One region of the Streptomyces sp. R35 genome, then DNA from elsewhere that is predicted to be linked to it. Evidence: predicted binding sites of a transcription regulator. Region 1 holds the regulator's gene; the other holds the start of a gene.
What was found. Region 1 encodes HrcA, which represses chaperone genes, less so after heat shock. Its sites were predicted from a motif close to TTNGCACTCNGNNNNNCNGAGTGCNAA; they were not measured.
Positions count from the first base shown of each region.

Region 2: the regulator HrcA is predicted to act here: its motif matches at 2,593-2,619, upstream of groL (chaperonin GroEL).

Region 1 is NZ_CP163440.1:3,816,293-3,824,162, forward strand. It holds gene AB5J50_RS17530 (S41 family peptidase) at 1-269, opposite strand, end outside; gene AB5J50_RS17535 (hypothetical protein) at 343-882, opposite strand; gene AB5J50_RS17540 (VOC family protein) at 1,245-1,637, opposite strand; gene AB5J50_RS17545 (16S rRNA (uracil(1498)-N(3))-methyltransferase) at 1,688-2,437, opposite strand; gene AB5J50_RS17550 (nitronate monooxygenase) at 2,434-3,537, opposite strand; gene dnaJ (molecular chaperone DnaJ) at 3,751-4,887, opposite strand; gene hrcA (heat-inducible transcriptional repressor HrcA) at 4,888-5,904, opposite strand; gene AB5J50_RS17565 (MBL fold metallo-hydrolase) at 6,256-7,020, shown strand; gene AB5J50_RS17570 (DUF3097 domain-containing protein) at 7,066-7,870, shown strand, end outside.
Region 2 is NZ_CP163440.1:5,099,111-5,106,980, forward strand. It holds gene AB5J50_RS23280 (NADH:flavin oxidoreductase) at 1-593, opposite strand, end outside; gene groL (chaperonin GroEL) at 845-2,467, opposite strand; gene AB5J50_RS23290 (cold-shock protein) at 2,770-2,973, opposite strand; gene AB5J50_RS23295 (MoaD/ThiS family protein) at 3,404-3,679, opposite strand; gene thrC (threonine synthase) at 3,775-5,085, opposite strand; SAM riboswitch class I at 5,103-5,254, opposite strand; gene AB5J50_RS23305 (glucosyl-3-phosphoglycerate synthase) at 5,433-6,377, shown strand; gene AB5J50_RS23310 (trehalose-6-phosphate synthase) at 6,527-7,870, shown strand, end outside.

The sequences.
Region 1 (7,870 bases):
CGTTTGGACGGTCCGCCCTCCAGAGACGCGGCGTGCACCTCGGGCGCCCCGTCGCGCGTCGACGTCCACGCGACGGTCGAGCCGTCCGGGGAAATACGCGGATGGTTCACCGGAACGTTGTCGGCGCTGACCCGCCAGGCCCGGCCGCCGCCGTCGAGCGGGGCGGCCCAGACGTCGTCCTCGGCCGTGAAGACGACCAACTCGCCGTGCAGATGCGGAAACCGGAGATACGCGGGGGGTGCGGACGCGGAGGGTGCGGTCTCTGTCACCCGATCACCCTATGCAGCGAAAGCGTCCATGGGCAGGGGTTTCGATCGACTTGATCCGCATCCGGCGGGCACGTCACTTGCCCTGGGAGGGCCAGCACGTGGGGTCTCCCTTGCACCACATGGTCTTCGTCACGGTGACGGTGACGGTGGGGTTGGGCTGCCCGTACGAGGGGTGGTACGAGATGGGCGGGTTGGGGGTGTTCGTGGCATTGCAGTTGCCCAGGCCATTGACATGGAACCACTCCTTGCCACCGACCTTCGCGACGAGGTCCCCGCGCACGCACGCGCCGTCGACGGCCCGGGTGACCTTGCCCTTGACCGTGATCTCCCGTCCGTCGTCCGTCTGCCCCCGGCAGTCGACGGTGGCGACGGTGTTCTCGGTCGGCGAGGGCGTCTTCCCCGGCGTGTAGGCCTTGTTGCCGCCGCCGTACGAGGCCGTGCAGCTGAGCCAGCGCACGTTCACATGCTGCCGTTCGAGTTCCTTGGTCGCCGTCTGGTCGGTCGTGTACGCGACCGCGGCGGAACTCAGCCCGTCCCCCGGCTCACACGCGGCCACCCCGAACACACCGACCGCTCCCAGCCCGGCGGCCGCCCACATCTGCCTGCGCCCCATCCGACGCGTAATACGCCTCAAAGCCCCCATGCACGGCAGCGTGCCACTCTCCCGCCGACCGCGGTAGACCGCATGCGGCCACGATCCCCGGGACCACCCGAACGAGGGTTTCTTTCGTTCGTCGGCTGCGGGCCGGTGGGGGCCGTTCGCGCAGTTCCCCGCGCCCCTGAGGCGCGGGGCTTCGCCCCGCGATCCCCCGCCCACCCTGGTTCGTCGACTGCGGGTTCGTTGTGGCTGGTCGCGCAGTTCCCCGCGCCCCTTAAGGGGCGCGGGGAACTGCGCAATCTTTTAGCGGGGGTCTGGGGGCGCAGCCCCCAGGGATGGGACGGGTAGGGGCGGCGGGGGCGAGGAAAGCCCGGTGGTCAGCCGCGGAGCAGCAGCCACTGTTGGAGTTCCACGAGGTTGCCCTCTGGGTCCTTGAGGTAGGCGACGCGCAGGCGGTCGGTCATGGGGACGGGGCCGTGCAGAAGGGTGGCCCCGCGGGAGGTGATCTCGTCGCAGTAGGCATCGAGATCGTCGACACGCAGCACGACCAGCGAGCGATGCCCGTTCACCGGATCGCCCAGTTCACCAAGGACCTCGGCCATCATCGCGCGATCCTGCAGAGCCATCCCCGCAGAGCCGGTAGCAGGGCTGAACTTCTCGTACGGCCCCTCGGTCGCCCCCGACTGGGGCTTGAGCCCGAGGACATCGGCGTAGAAGCGGTAGCAGGCAGCGAAGTCCGAGACGAGCAGCCGTACTTGAGCGAGTTCCAAGGCATCCCCCGTGGATACGCGGCGGTCAAATCAGGTCAGGCCAGACCAGGTCAGGACCAGCGACCCGTACGGGCCAGCAGCAGCGCCGTGCCCACGGTCCCGGCGGTCGATGTACGCAGCACGGTACGCCCCAGATGGAACGTCCTCGCCCCCGCCGCGGTGAAGATCTCGACCTCCTCGGGAGAAATCCCGCCCTCGGGCCCGACCACCAGCACGATCTCCCCGGAGGAGGGAAGTTCCGCCGTGGCGAACGGCTCGGTCCCGAGCTCCGTGTCCTCGTGCAGCACCGCCGCGAGATCGGCTTTGGCGAGAAGTGCGGCAACCTGCTTGGTCGTCATCGCGTCCGCGACCTCGGGAAAGCGGACGCGGCGCGACTGCTTGCCGGCTTCCCGGGCCGTCGCCCGCCACTTGGCGAGCGCCTTCAGACCCCGCTCGCCCCTCCACTGCGTGATGCAGCGGGAGGCCGCCCAGGGGACGATCGCGTCCACGCCGGTCTCGGTCATGGTCTCGACGGCGAGCTCGCCCCGGTCACCCTTGGGGAGGGCCTGGACGACGGTGATACGAGGGGACTCCGGAGGTTCCTCGGAGAAGGAGTCCATGTGGACGATCAGCCGGTCCTTGCCCTCGGTGTCGACGACGACGCACTCCGCCCACCGCCCGGCCCCGTCGGTGAGGATGACGTCCTCGCCGGCCCGCAGCCGCTTCACGGAGACGGCGTGCCGCCCCTCGGGTCCGTCGAGGACATAACGTCCGCCGCCGCCCGCGTTGAAGTGCTCGACCACGAACACCGGTGCCGTCATCGGTCCGCACCCCCTTCCGAGGACTCCGGGAACTCCTCCGGAGCCGACAACGCTGTCTTCGCGGCGGCGAGTTCGGCGTTCAGCACCTCCACGAGCTGTCCCGCGGGCAGTTCGCGCGCCATACGGTGGCCCTGCCCGGCCCACAGCGCCATGCCCTGCGCGTCGCCCGCCTTGGCCGCCGCCTTGCGCAGCGGGGAGGTGAGGTGGTGGACCTCGGGGTACGCGGCGGGCGCATACGGGCCGTGCTCGCGCAGGAAGCGGTTGACGAGTCCGCGCGCCGGGCGGCCGGAGAACGCGCGCGTCAATTCCGTCCGTACGAAGAGGGGGTTGGTCAGCGCCTGCTTGTGCACGGCGTTCGCGCCGGACTCCGGGGTGGCGAGGAACGCGGTGCCGAGCTGGGCCGCGCTCGCGCCTGCGGCGAGGACGGCGGCGATCTGGCTGCCGCGCATGATGCCGCCGGCGGCGACGATCGGGATCTGTACGGTCTCGCGCGCCTGCGCGATCAGCGACAGCAGCCCGATCCCCGTGCCGTCCGTCTCCGGGTTGTCGCGATGGGTGCCCTGGTGGCCACCGGCCTCCACGCCCTGCACGATCACCGCGGCGGCACCCGCCCGCTGCACGGCCAGCGCCTCCTCAGCGGTGGTCGCCGTGACCATCGTCAGCGTGCCGGCGCGGGCGAGGGAATCCAGGACGTCACGGCTCGGGACGCCGAAGTGGAAGGAGACCACCGGCACCGGGTTGTCGAGGAGGACGGCGAGCTTGGCGTCGTAGCCGTCGTCGCGGCCGCTGTCGGGGTCGCCGAGTTCGGTCTCGTACCAGGCGGCCTCACCGGCGAGCTGGTTGGCGTACACCTCGACGGCGGCCGCGTCCGCGTACTCGGGCTGCGGCATGAACAGATTGACCCCGAAGGGGCGCCCCGTGAGCCCGCGCAGCTGCTTGATCTCCTGGTACATGCCGTCGGCGGTCTTGTACCCGGCGGCGAGGAAACCCAGCCCGCCGGCCTCGGACACGGCAGCCGCGAGCTGCGGCACGGAGACGCCGCCCGCCATGGGGGCCTGCACGATCGGGTGTGGGAAGAGATCGGTCAGTGCGGTGGACATGACGGCATGTTGTCACGTCCCCCGAACAAGTCCGAATCCGGCCGTCCACCTGGCATAGGCCACCGGGATGAGCACCCGCGAGGGGCCTTTTTTCGCCCCCAGACCCCCAAAAGATTGCGCAGTTCCCCGCGCCCCTAAAAGGGGCGCGGGGAACTGCGCAATCTTTTGGACCAGCCCCCAACCCACCCGCAGCCAACACACAAGCGAACGGGGTCAGCGACCGTTGAACGCATCCTTCAGACGCGAGAACAACCCCTGCTGCCCGGGCTGGAACTGCCCGGTGGGCCGCTCCTCCCCCCGCAGCTTCGCCAGCTCCCGCAGCAACCGCTCCTGCTCAGGATCCAGCTTCGTCGGCGTCATCACCTCGACGTGGACGATCAGGTCACCACGCCCACCGCCCCGCAGATGCGTGACACCCCGCCCGTGCAACGGAATCGACTGCCCGGACTGCGTGCCCGGCCGGATGTCGACCTCCTCCAGCCCGTCGAGCGTCTCCAGCGGCACCTTCGTACCGAGCGACGCCGCGGTCATCGGAATGGTGACCGTGCAGTGCAGATCGTCACCGCGCCGCTGGAAGGTCGAGTGCGGGAGTTCGTGGATCTCGACGTAGAGGTCACCGGCAGGTCCGCCACCGGGCCCGACCTCGCCCTCGCCCGCGAGCTGGATCCGCGTGCCGTTGTCGACACCGGCGGGGATCTTGACGGTCAGCGTCCGACGAGACCGCACCCGCCCGTCACCAGCGCACTCGGGGCACGGCGTCGGAACCACGGTCCCGAAGCCCTGACACTGCGGACACGGCCGGGACGTCATGACCTGGCCCAGGAACGACCGCGTGACCTGGGACACCTCACCCCGCCCGCGACACATGTCACAGGTCTGGGCCGAGGTACCCGGCGCCGCGCCCTCACCGTTACAGGTGGCGCAGACGACGGCCGTGTCGACCTGGATGTCCTTCGTCGTGCCGAAGGCCGCCTCGTCCAGCTCGATCTCGAGCCGGATCATTGCGTCCTGGCCACGCCGCGTACGCGACCGGGGGCCGCGCTGCGACGCCGTACCGAAGAAGGCGTCCATGATGTCCGAGAAGTTCCCGAAGCCGCCCGCGCCGAAGCCGCCGGCGCCACCGCCACCGGAGGCGGACAGCGGGTCGCCGCCGAGGTCGTAGACCTGCTTCTTCTGCGGGTCCGACAACACCTCGTACGCGGCGTTGATCTCCTTGAACCGCTCCTGCGTCTTCGGATCGGGATTGACGTCCGGGTGCAGCTCGCGTGCGAGCCTCCGGAACGCCTTCTTGATCTGGTCCTGGGACGCGTCGCGGCTCACGCCGAGTACGGCGTAGTAGTCCGTGGCCACTTACGACTCCGCCAGGATCTGTCCGACGTACCGTGCCACCGCTCGTACCGCTCCCATCGTTCCCGGGTAATCCATGCGGGTCGGTCCGACCACGCCAAGTTTCGCTACTGCCTCGTCGCCCGAACCGTAGCCGACCGAGACCACGGACGTGGAGTTGAGTCCCTCATACGCGTTCTCGTGCCCGATTCGCACGGTCATGCTCGAATCCCCGGCCTCACCAAGCAACTTGAGGAGCACGACCTGCTCCTCCAGTGCTTCGAGCACCGGCCGGATGGTGAGAGGGAAGTCATGTCCGAAGCGGGTCAGATTGGCGGTGCCGCCGATCATCAGCCGCTCCTCGGTCTCTTCGACCAGTGTCTCCAGGAGGGTGGAGAGCACGGTCGCGACCGTACCCCGGTCCTCCGCCTCGAACGCGTCCGGGAGGTCCTGCACGAGCTGCGGGACGTCCGCGAAACGGCGGCCCGCGACCCGGCTGTTGAGCCGCGCGCGCAGATCCGCCAGCGAGGTCTCGCCGAACGGCACCGGACAGTCGATCATGCGCTGCTCGACCCGGCCGGTGTCCGTGATCAGCACCAGCATCACGCGCGCTGGGGCGAGGGACAGCAGCTCCACGTGCCGCACCGTCGAGCGCGTCAGCGAGGGGTACTGCACGACGGCGACCTGCCGCGTGAGCTGCGCGAGCAGCCGTACGGTCCGGCCGACGACGTCGTCGAGGTCCACAGCCCCGTCGAGGAAATTCTGAATGGCCCGCCGCTCGGGCGCGGTCATCGGCTTGACGCCCGCGAGCTTGTCGACGAAGAGCCGGTAGCCCTTGTCGGTGGGGATGCGTCCGGCGCTGGTGTGCGGCTGGGCGATGTAGCCCTCGTCCTCCAGCGCGGCCATGTCATTGCGCACGGTCGCCGGCGAGACACCGAGGCGGTGCCGCTCGGTGAGCGCCTTGGAACCGACCGGCTCCTCGGTGCCCACGTAGTCCTGGACGATGGCGCGCAGCACTTCGAGCCTGCGTTCACTGAGCATCGCGCACACCTCCAGAATTCAGCATCGTGGCCTTCGTGACCTTCATGGCCTTCATGACCTTCGTCCTGGCACTCATCGCACGCGAGTGCCAGCGTTCCCCGGCCCAGTGTACGGCGGTGAGGTACGGCCCCGGCAAGGGCGGGCCTGCGATGTCGTGTGCTGCGCGCTCTCACGGCCAAGCGGTCTCGGGGAAGTGGGGTGCGTTCCCGCGTCGTCCGGTGCGGTGCATCGGCGTGCTGCCGGATCGCCCTCGTACTGGATGTACTTGGGTGATTCGGCAGTGCGGCGAGGTGCCGTGCCGGGCGGCGTGGGGGCGTGCCTCACTTCCCCGAGCCCGCTTAGCGTCTCCTTATGAGCGTGACTTGGGAAGAGTTGGGGTGGGAAAGGGTGGCGCCCCGGGTGGGACGGCGGCGGCTGCCGGTCTGGGACTGCACGGTCGGGCTCGTGGTGGGCGAGGGCGCGGCGCTGATGATCGACGCCGGGTCGAGCCTCGGGGAGGGCGCACGGCTGCGCACGGAGGCCCAGCGGCTCCTCGGCCCGGACCGCCGAGTGACGCACCTCGCACTCACCCACCCCCACTTCGACCATGTCTTCGGCGCGGCGGCGTTCGCGGGCGTGGAGGTGTTCGGGCCGGTCGGCCTCGACTCGGTCTTCGCCCACGACCGCGAGGAACTGCGCACGGACGCCGTACGCAACGGCCTCGACCCGCGCGAGGCGGCCGAGGCCGCGGACCTCCTGGTCCACCCCCGCCACTCGGTGTCCGGCGAGTGGACCCTCGACCTGGGCGGCGGCGTGCAGGTCCTGCTGGCGAACGTGGGCCCCGGCCACACGGGCCACGACTTGGCGGTACTGATCCAAGGCACACCAGCCACACCAGCCACCCCAAACACACTCGGTTCACCGGAGATCGTCTTCTGCGGCGATCTGGTGGAGGAATCGGGCGAACCCCAGGCGGGACCGGACGCCGTCCCCTCCCACTGGCCGGCGGCCCTGGACCGGCTGCTCGACCTGGGCGGGGAGGACGCGGTGTACGTACCGGGACACGGGGCGGCGGTGAATGCGGCGTTTGTCCGGGCCCAGCGGAACGCGCTGGCGACCCGCTTCGGCGTGTCGTAGGAGCCCGTACGACACGACGGCGGGGCTTCTCCTATCGTCATCCGAATGCGCCAGTACTCTCCGGACCTGACCCCGCCGTGGAAGAAGCCCAAGCCCGTGCCCGAGGTCCCCGCGGACCCCGGTCTGGTGGTCGAGGAGCCCGGCACCGGCTTCTGCGGCGCGGTGATCCGCTGCGAGGCAGGCACGGTGACCCTGGAGGACCGCTTCGGCAAGCACCGCGTCTTCCCGCTGGAGCCGAGCGGCTTCCTCCTGGAGGGCAGGGTGGTGACGCTGGTCCGCCCGTCGGCCGCGCCCGCGTCGCGTCCCGCCCGCACGGCCTCGGGTTCGGTGGCGGTACCGGGTGCGCGTGCCAGGGTGGCCCGCGCGGGCCGCATCTACGTCGAGGGCCGCCACGACGCCGAACTCGTCGAGAAGGTCTGGGGCGACGACCTCCGCATCGAGGGCGTCGTCGTCGAGTACCTGGAGGGCATCGACGACCTCCCCTCGATCGTCGCGGACTTCGACCCCGGCCCGGACGCCCGCCTCGGCATCCTGGTCGACCACCTCGTCCCCGGCACCAAGGAGTCCCGCATCGCCGAGTCGGTCACCAGCGACCACGCCCTGGTCCTCGGCCACCCTTACATCGACATCTGGGAGGCCGTGAAACCGTCCTCCGTAGGCATCCCCTCCTGGCCCCGCATCCCCCACGGCCAGGACTGGAAAACAGGCATCTGCCGTTCCCTGGGCTGGCCGGAAAACACCGGCGCGGCCTGGCAGCACATCCTGTCCCACGTCCGCTCCTACAAGGACCTGGAGCCGGAACTCCTGGGCCGAGTGGAGGAGTTGATCGACTTCGTCACGGCCCCGGAGT
Region 2 (7,870 bases), 1.3 Mb from region 1:
TACGCGTCCGTGCGGCGGTTGGTGCCCTCCCACAGGAACTGGTCGAGGAGGTAGCCGTGCGCGCCGTGGATCTCCACGCCGTCGAAGCCGATGCGCTCGGCGGCGGCCGCGGCCTCGGCGAACGCCGCGATGACGTCGTCCAGGTCGGTCTGGGTCATGGCCTTGCCGGTGGCCTCGGTGGCGCCGATGCGCAGGCCGGAGGGGCCGACCGCGGGGGCCTCGGCGAACGGCGGCTGGCCCGCCTCGCGCACCATGCCGATGTGCCACAGCTGCGGCACGATCTTCCCGCCCGCGGCGTGCACGGCGTCGGCGACCTTCGCCCAGCCCGCGAGCTGCTCCTCGCCATGGAAGCGCGGGATGCGGTCGCTCTGCCCGGCCGAGTCGTGGCCCACGTACGTGCCCTCGGTGACGATGAGGCCCACGCCCGCGGCGGCGCGGCGGGCGTAGTAGCCGACCACGTCCTCGCCGGGGACACCACCCGGCGAGAACTGCCGGGTCATCGGCGCCATCACGATCCGGTTGGGGACGGTCAGGCCGTTCAGGGAGACGGGGCGGGACAGGATCTCGGCTGCGCGGGAGGGGGCGGCAGTCACGTAGGGGCTCCTCGGAGAGGTCGGTCACGGGGGTCGATCCGACGTCGAGTAAGACGGGGATTCCAGGTGGTATGTGCATGTGCATCAACCACCCGTGAACGTCAACTCCTCCGTCCGTCGACTCATTCCGCCGCCCCGCACCACCCACATGTGATCCCGAACACGCCCGAGGGCGGCACCCCCTGGGAGTGGGGGTACCGCCCTCGGAACGTAAGGACAGAGATCAACCAGGGCCGTTATGGCCGAGTCGATCAGAAGTCCATGTCACCGCCCGGCATGCCGCCCGGAGCGGCCGCGCCGGCCTTCTCGGGCTTGTCGGCGATGACGGCCTCGGTGGTGAGGAACAGCGCGGCGATGGAGGCGGCGTTCTGCAGGGCAGAGCGCGTCACCTTCGCCGGGTCGATGATGCCCTCGGCGATCATGTCCACGTACTCACCGGTGGCGGCGTTCAGGCCGTGACCGATGGGCAGGTTGCGGACCTTCTCGACGACGACGCCACCCTCGAGACCACCGTTGACGGCGATCTGCTTGAGCGGGGCCTCCAGGGCGAGACGCACGGCGTTGGCGCCGGTCGCCTCGTCACCCTCGAGCTCCAGCTTCTCGAAGACCGCGGAGGCCTGGATGAGGGCCACGCCACCACCGGCGACGATGCCCTCCTCGACGGCCGCCTTCGCGTTGCGAACGGCGTCCTCGATGCGGTGCTTGCGCTCCTTGAGCTCGACCTCGGTGGCGGCACCGGCCTTGATGACGGCCACGCCGCCGGCCAGCTTCGCCAGACGCTCCTGGAGCTTCTCGCGGTCGTAGTCCGAGTCCGAGTTCTCGATCTCGGCACGGATCTGGTTGACGCGACCGGCAACCTGGTCCGCCGAACCCGAGCCGTCGACGATCGTCGTCTCGTCCTTGGTGATGACGACCTTGCGAGCGCGGCCGAGCAGGTCGATGCCCGCGTTCTCCAGCTTGAGGCCGACCTCCTCGGAGATGACCTCGCCGCCCGTGAGGATGGCGATGTCGCCGAGCATGGCCTTGCGGCGGTCACCGAAGCCCGGGGCCTTGACGGCTACGGACTTGAAGGTGCCACGGATCTTGTTGACGACCAGGGTCGACAGGGCCTCGCCCTCGACGTCCTCGGCGATGATCAGCAGCGGCTTGCCGGACTGCATGACCTTCTCGAGAAGCGGCAGCAGGTCCTTGACGTTGCTGATCTTCGAGTTGGCGATCAGGATGTACGGGTCGTCGAGGACGGCCTCCATACGCTCCATGTCGGTGGCGAAGTACGCCGAGATGTAGCCCTTGTCGAAGCGCATACCCTCGGTGAGCTCCAGCTCCAGACCGAAGGTCTGGGACTCCTCGACGGTGATGACGCCTTCCTTGCCGACCTTGTCCATCGCCTCGGCGATGAGCTCGCCGATCTGGGTGTCGGCGGCGGAGATGGAGGCCGTGGAAGCGATCTGCTCCTTGGTCTCGACATCCTTGGCCTGCTCAAGGAGGGCACCGGAGACGGCCTCGACGGCCTTCTCGATACCGCGCTTGAGAGCCATCGGGTTGGCGCCGGCGGCTACGTTGCGCAGGCCCTCGCGGACGAGCGCCTGGGCGAGAACGGTCGCCGTGGTCGTACCGTCACCAGCGACGTCGTCCGTCTTCTTGGCGACTTCCTTGACCAGCTCGGCGCCGATCTTCTCGTACGGGTCCTCGAGCTCGATCTCCTTGGCGATGGAAACACCATCGTTGGTGATCGTGGGGGCGCCCCACTTCTTCTCGAGGACGACGTTCCGGCCCTTGGGGCCAAGGGTGACCTTGACGGCGTCGGCGAGCTGGTTCATCCCGCGCTCGAGACCGCGCCGTGCCTCCTCGTCGAACGCGATGATCTTGGCCATGTGAAGTGGTCCTCCCGGACGGGGTGGATTGCTCCGGATCGCGCCCGCGCCCGCGACGGACGGCCTGCAGCCCTTGTGGTTCCTTGCCCCACCGGCCTGCGGACCTCACTGGCCCGATCCAAGTTCTGTCACTCTCACTGGGAGAGTGCTAACGCCAATGATTAGCACTCGACCCCTGCGAGTGCAAGCGCCTCTCACGAACGAAGGGGACGCCCGGAACGCCCCGGAACGCACGAGGGGCCGCATCCCAGGTGGGATGCGGGCCCCTCGGCGTGAGTGCGTCGGTGGCCGATCGCGCCGGATCAGACGGCGAGCTTGACCATGTCCGCCTGCGGACCCTTCTGGCCCTGCGAGATCTCGAACTCCACTCGCTGACCCTCTTCAAGGGTGCGGTAGCCGTCCATCTGAATCGCGCTGTAGTGCACGAAGACGTCCGCACCACCGTCGACCGCGATGAAGCCGTACCCCTTCTCCGCGTTGAACCACTTGACGGTGCCCTGAGCCATGCCTAACTCCCCTATTACTGGCCCTTGCACAGATCCACACTTCGCGGATCCGGGTCAGACCTCACCCCCCAACGATTGGGGGTGTGCGCCGGAACGCGTCGACCGCGGCTGAATGTATCTGTCCAACTGCCGTCTGCAACAGGTCAATCGGACGAGAATTCTGGGCATCGCCGATCGGGAAAATGCGGAGGACTTGCGAAGTTTCAGGGCAAGTCGGGCCCCGTATATGCCATAAAAGGCTCAAAAAGGAGGGGCACTTTGGCTACTTCTTGTCGGGTGTCGCACAGGTACTCATATGCATCCGGCATGAATAGCGAAGCGGGTTCCCCAACTGTACCCCGCTCAACCATGCAGAATTGCCCCCTCCGTTTCTCTCACGGAGAGGGCAATTCGATGAACACTGCGTATTCGGCGTTACCGAGGGTAGCGATCAGCCTCCGGCGACGGCCGGGATGATCGAGACGCCCGCACCGTCCGGCGTAGCCGTCTCCAGCCCCTGCTCGAACCGCACGTCGTCGTCGTTGACGTACACATTGACGAAGCGGCGCAGCTTGCCCTGGTCGTCCAGCACGCGCGCGGCGATACCCGTGTGGTTCTTCTCCAGGTCGGCGATGACCTCGGCGAGAGTCCCACCCTCGGCACTCACCTCGGCCTTGCCGCCGGTGTAGGTGCGCAGGATGGTGGGGATGCGAACGTTGACGCTCATGCCTTGTGACCTCCGGTCAGGTGGAGCGCCCCCAAAGGGGCGCGGGGAACTGCGCGACCAGCCCCCACCGGCCCGCAGAAAGAGAACGGCCCTACTTACGCGAGCCCAGCTTCCCGGAACGACTCCAGGTTGGGACGAATGGTCGCCGTCAGCCCCGTACCGGCCACCGCGTCCAGCGTCTTCAGACCATCGCCGGTGTTGAGGACGACGGTCGTGAGGGTCGGGTCGAGGAGACCATTCTCGATCAGCTTCTTCGCCACACCCACGGTCACTCCACCGGCGGTCTCCGCGAAGATGCCCTCGGTCCGGGCGAGGAGCTTGATCGCGTCGACGACCTGCTCGTCGTTGACGTCCTCCACGGCCCCACCCGTCCGCCGCGCGATGTCGAGCACGTACGGCCCGTCCGCCGGGTTGCCGATGGCGAGGGACTTGGCGATGGTGTTCGGCTTCTGGGGGCGTACGACGTCGTGGCCGGCCTTGTAGGCGACGGACACCGGCGAGCAGCCCTCGGCCTGGGCGCCGAAGATCTTGTACGGCTTGTCCTCGACGAGCCCGAGCTTGATCAGCTCCTGGAGGCCCTTGTCGACCTTGGTGAGCTGGGAGCCGGAGGCGATCGGGATCACCAGCTGGTCGGGAAGCTGCCAGCCGAGCTGCTCGCAGATCTCGTACGCGAGGGTCTTGGACCCCTCCGCGTAGTACGGCCGCAGGTTGACGTTGACGAAGCCCCAGCCCTCGCCGGCGGGGTCGCCGATCAGCTCGGAGCAGAAACGGTTCACGTCGTCGTAGTTGCCCTCGATGCCGACGAGCTCGCCGCCGTAGATCGCGGCCATGACGATCTTGCCCTGCTCCAGGTCGTGCGGGATGAACACGCAGGAGCGGAAGCCGGCGCGGGCGGCGGCGGCACCCACCGCGCCGGCCAGGTTGCCGGTGGAGGAGCAGGAGAGGGTGGTGAAGTCGAAGGCGCGGGCGGCCTCGATGGCCTGGGCGACGACGCGGTCCTTGAAGGAGTGCGTCGGGTTGCCGGAGTCGTCCTTCACGAAGAGCTTGCCGGCGTCGACACCGAGCTCGCGCGCGAGGTTGTCGGCCTGGACGAGTTTGGTCCAGCCGGGGTTGATGTTCGGCTTCTCGGCGACGTCCGCGGGGACGGGCAGGAGGGGCGCGTAACGCCAGATGTTCGCGGGACCCGCTTCGATGCGCTTGCGGAGTTCTTCGGTTTCGTAGGCCGAGAAGTCGTACGCGATCTCCAGCGGGCCGAAACACTCCTCGCAGGCGAAGACCGGGCCGAGCGGGACGCGGTGGCCGCACTCGCGGCAGGAAAGCGCGGCGGCCGGACCGAGGTCCACGGAGTTGGCCGAGTCGGCGGAGATTCCCGTGTTCGTGGTGCTTGCAACTGTCTGCGCAGCCATGGAGGCGAGGCCCTTTCTCCTCATCTTCCTCACGGCGCACTTCGCCGTGAGACGGATTTGGCACCTTCCCAAGCCGGGAGCCTCGCGACGACAACGTAGTCGTACGAGACCGGCTGGAGGGTTGCCGGGGCTTCATCGGGCCGTATCCCTCTGCCCCTCTGGATGAGCGGTATTTGATTGTTGAACTGTTGAACACAGTACGTGCTGATGATCCAGGACATGCGATGGTCATCCGCGTTGTTCAAGACTGTAACCGAAGGCCAGGACAGTTGAGATAGTCGTCCGAACCGCGAGATGGATCACATGCTGATGAGAGTGTGTGACCAGACAGTGAGGAGCCGCAGACTGTGCTGGAAGAAGTCGAGCGCTGGCTGAGCACACGCTCCTGGTCCGTTACCGACCGCCCGCTCCACAAGCTCATGGCCGCCAAACGCACCTCAGGATCGACGGTCAGCGTAGTGCTGCCCGCCCTCAACGAGGAGGAGACGGTCGGCGAGATCGTCGCCGTCATCCGCCACGACCTGATGCAACAGGTGCCCCTCGTCGACGAGATCGTCGTCGTCGACTCGGGCTCGACCGACCGTACCTCCGAGGTCGCCGCCGCCGCGGGCGCGCGCGTCGTGCACCGCGACGAGATCCTGCCGCGGATCCCGACCGTGCCCGGCAAGGGCGAGGTCCTGTGGCGGTCGCTGCTCGTGACGAGCGGGGACATCGTCTGCTTCATCGACGCGGACCTCAAGGAATTCTCGTCCGACTTCGTCTCCGGGATCGTGGGCCCGCTGCTCACCGACCCGGGCGTGGACCTGGTCAAGGCCATGTACGACAGACCGCTGGGCGGGGCGGCGGGCCAGGGCGGCCGGGTCACCGAACTCATGGCGCGCCCCCTGCTGAACATGCACTGGCCGCAGCTCGCGGGCTTCGTCCAGCCGCTCGGCGGCGAGTACGCGGCCCGCCGCTCCTTGCTCGAACAGCTGCCGTTCCCCGTCGGGTACGGCGTCGAGCTGGGCATGCTCGTCGACGCCCTGCACCTCGTGGGCCTGGACGCCCTCGCCCAGGTCGACGTCGGCGTCCGCAAACACCGCCACCAGGACGGCCAGGCGCTGGGCCGCATGTCCGCCGCGATCTACCGCACGGCCCAGCTGAGGCTGGCCCGCGGCCACATGATCCGCCCGTCCCTCACCCAGTTCGAACGCGGCAAGGAGGGTTTCGAGCCGCGCACGTACTCGGTGGACACGGAGGAACGCCCCCCGATGTCCGAAATCGCCGAGTACAGGAAACGAAGGGCCGCGTAGACCGGGCCCCGATAGGGGCGCGGGGCTGTGACATCTGCGGCTCCGCCGCGGGGCGCGACCAGCCCCCGCCGGCCGTGAGATCACATACGACCTCGCATACGGCCGAAGTGAACGTTTGAGCGTTTAGGCGGGGGGCTAGATTTCGAGGCATGGCTTCAACGCAGGGCGAAAAAGCGCAGGGCGCCCACCGCATCCTGGTCGCGTCCAACCGCGGCCCGATCACCTACGAGGTCGACGAGAACGGCTCGCTGAAAGCCAAGCGCGGCGGCGGCGGGCTGGTCTCGGGTCTGTCCGCGATCGGCCCGGACGCGGGCGCCCTGTGGGTGTGCTCGGCACTCGGCGACGGTGACCGCGAGGCGGTGCGGCGCGGGGTCGGCGAGGACGGCGTACGGATGCTCGACATCGACGCCACCGTGCACACCGACGCGTACAACGGCATCGCGAACTCCGTGCTCTGGTTCGTCCACCACATGCTGTACCAGACCCCGCTGGAGCCGGTCTTCGACGCGGAGTTCCGGCGCCAGTGGGGGTCGTACAAGGCGTACAACCGGGCGTTCGCGGAGGCGCTGGCGGAGGAGGCGGATCAGGGCGCCGTGGTCGTCGTGCAGGACTACCACCTGACCCTGGTCCCCGGGATGCTGCGCGAGCTGCGGCCCGACCTGCGGATCGGGCACTTCTCGCACACTCCGTGGGCGCCGGTGGACTACTTCCGGATGCTGCCCGACGACATCTCCGAGCAGGTGCTGCGCGGGATGCTGGGCGCGGACCGGCTCGGGTTTCTCACCCGCCGCTGGGCGGACGCGTTCACCGCGTGCGCCGACGAGCTCGTCGGCGGGCTCGGCGACACCCGGGTCGGGGTGCACGGGCTCGGCGCGGACGCCGACTTCCTGCGGCGCCGCTCGCACGAGGCGGATGTCGAGGAGCGCATGGCGGCCCTCCGGGCGGAGATCGGCGAGGGCCGGAAGACGATCGTGCGGGTCGACCGGACCGAGCTGTCGAAGAACATCGTGCGCGGGCTGCTGGCCTACCGGCAGCTGCTCGATGACCTGCCGTCGTGGCGCGAGCGCGTCGTGCACGTCGCCTTCGCGTACCCCTCACGGCAGGACCTCGCCGTGTACCGGGACTACACGGCCGAGGTGCAGAGCCTGGCGGACGACATCAACTCAGCGTACGGAACGCCGGGTTGGACCCCCGTACTCCTGCACGTCAAGGACGATTTCGCGCGCTCGCTGGCCGCATACCGGCTCGCCGACGTGGCCCTCGTCAACCCCATCCGGGACGGCATGAACCTCGTCGCCAAGGAGGTGCCCGTCGTCTCCGACGAGGGGTGCGCGCTGGTGCTGTCGCGGGAGGCGGGGGCGTACGAGGAGCTCGGCGAGGACGCGATCGTCGTGAACCCGTACGACGTGATCGGCACCGCGCGGGCGCTGCACGAGGCGTTGTCGATGCCGCCGCACGAACGGGCCGAGCGCACCAAGCGGCTGGCCGCCGCG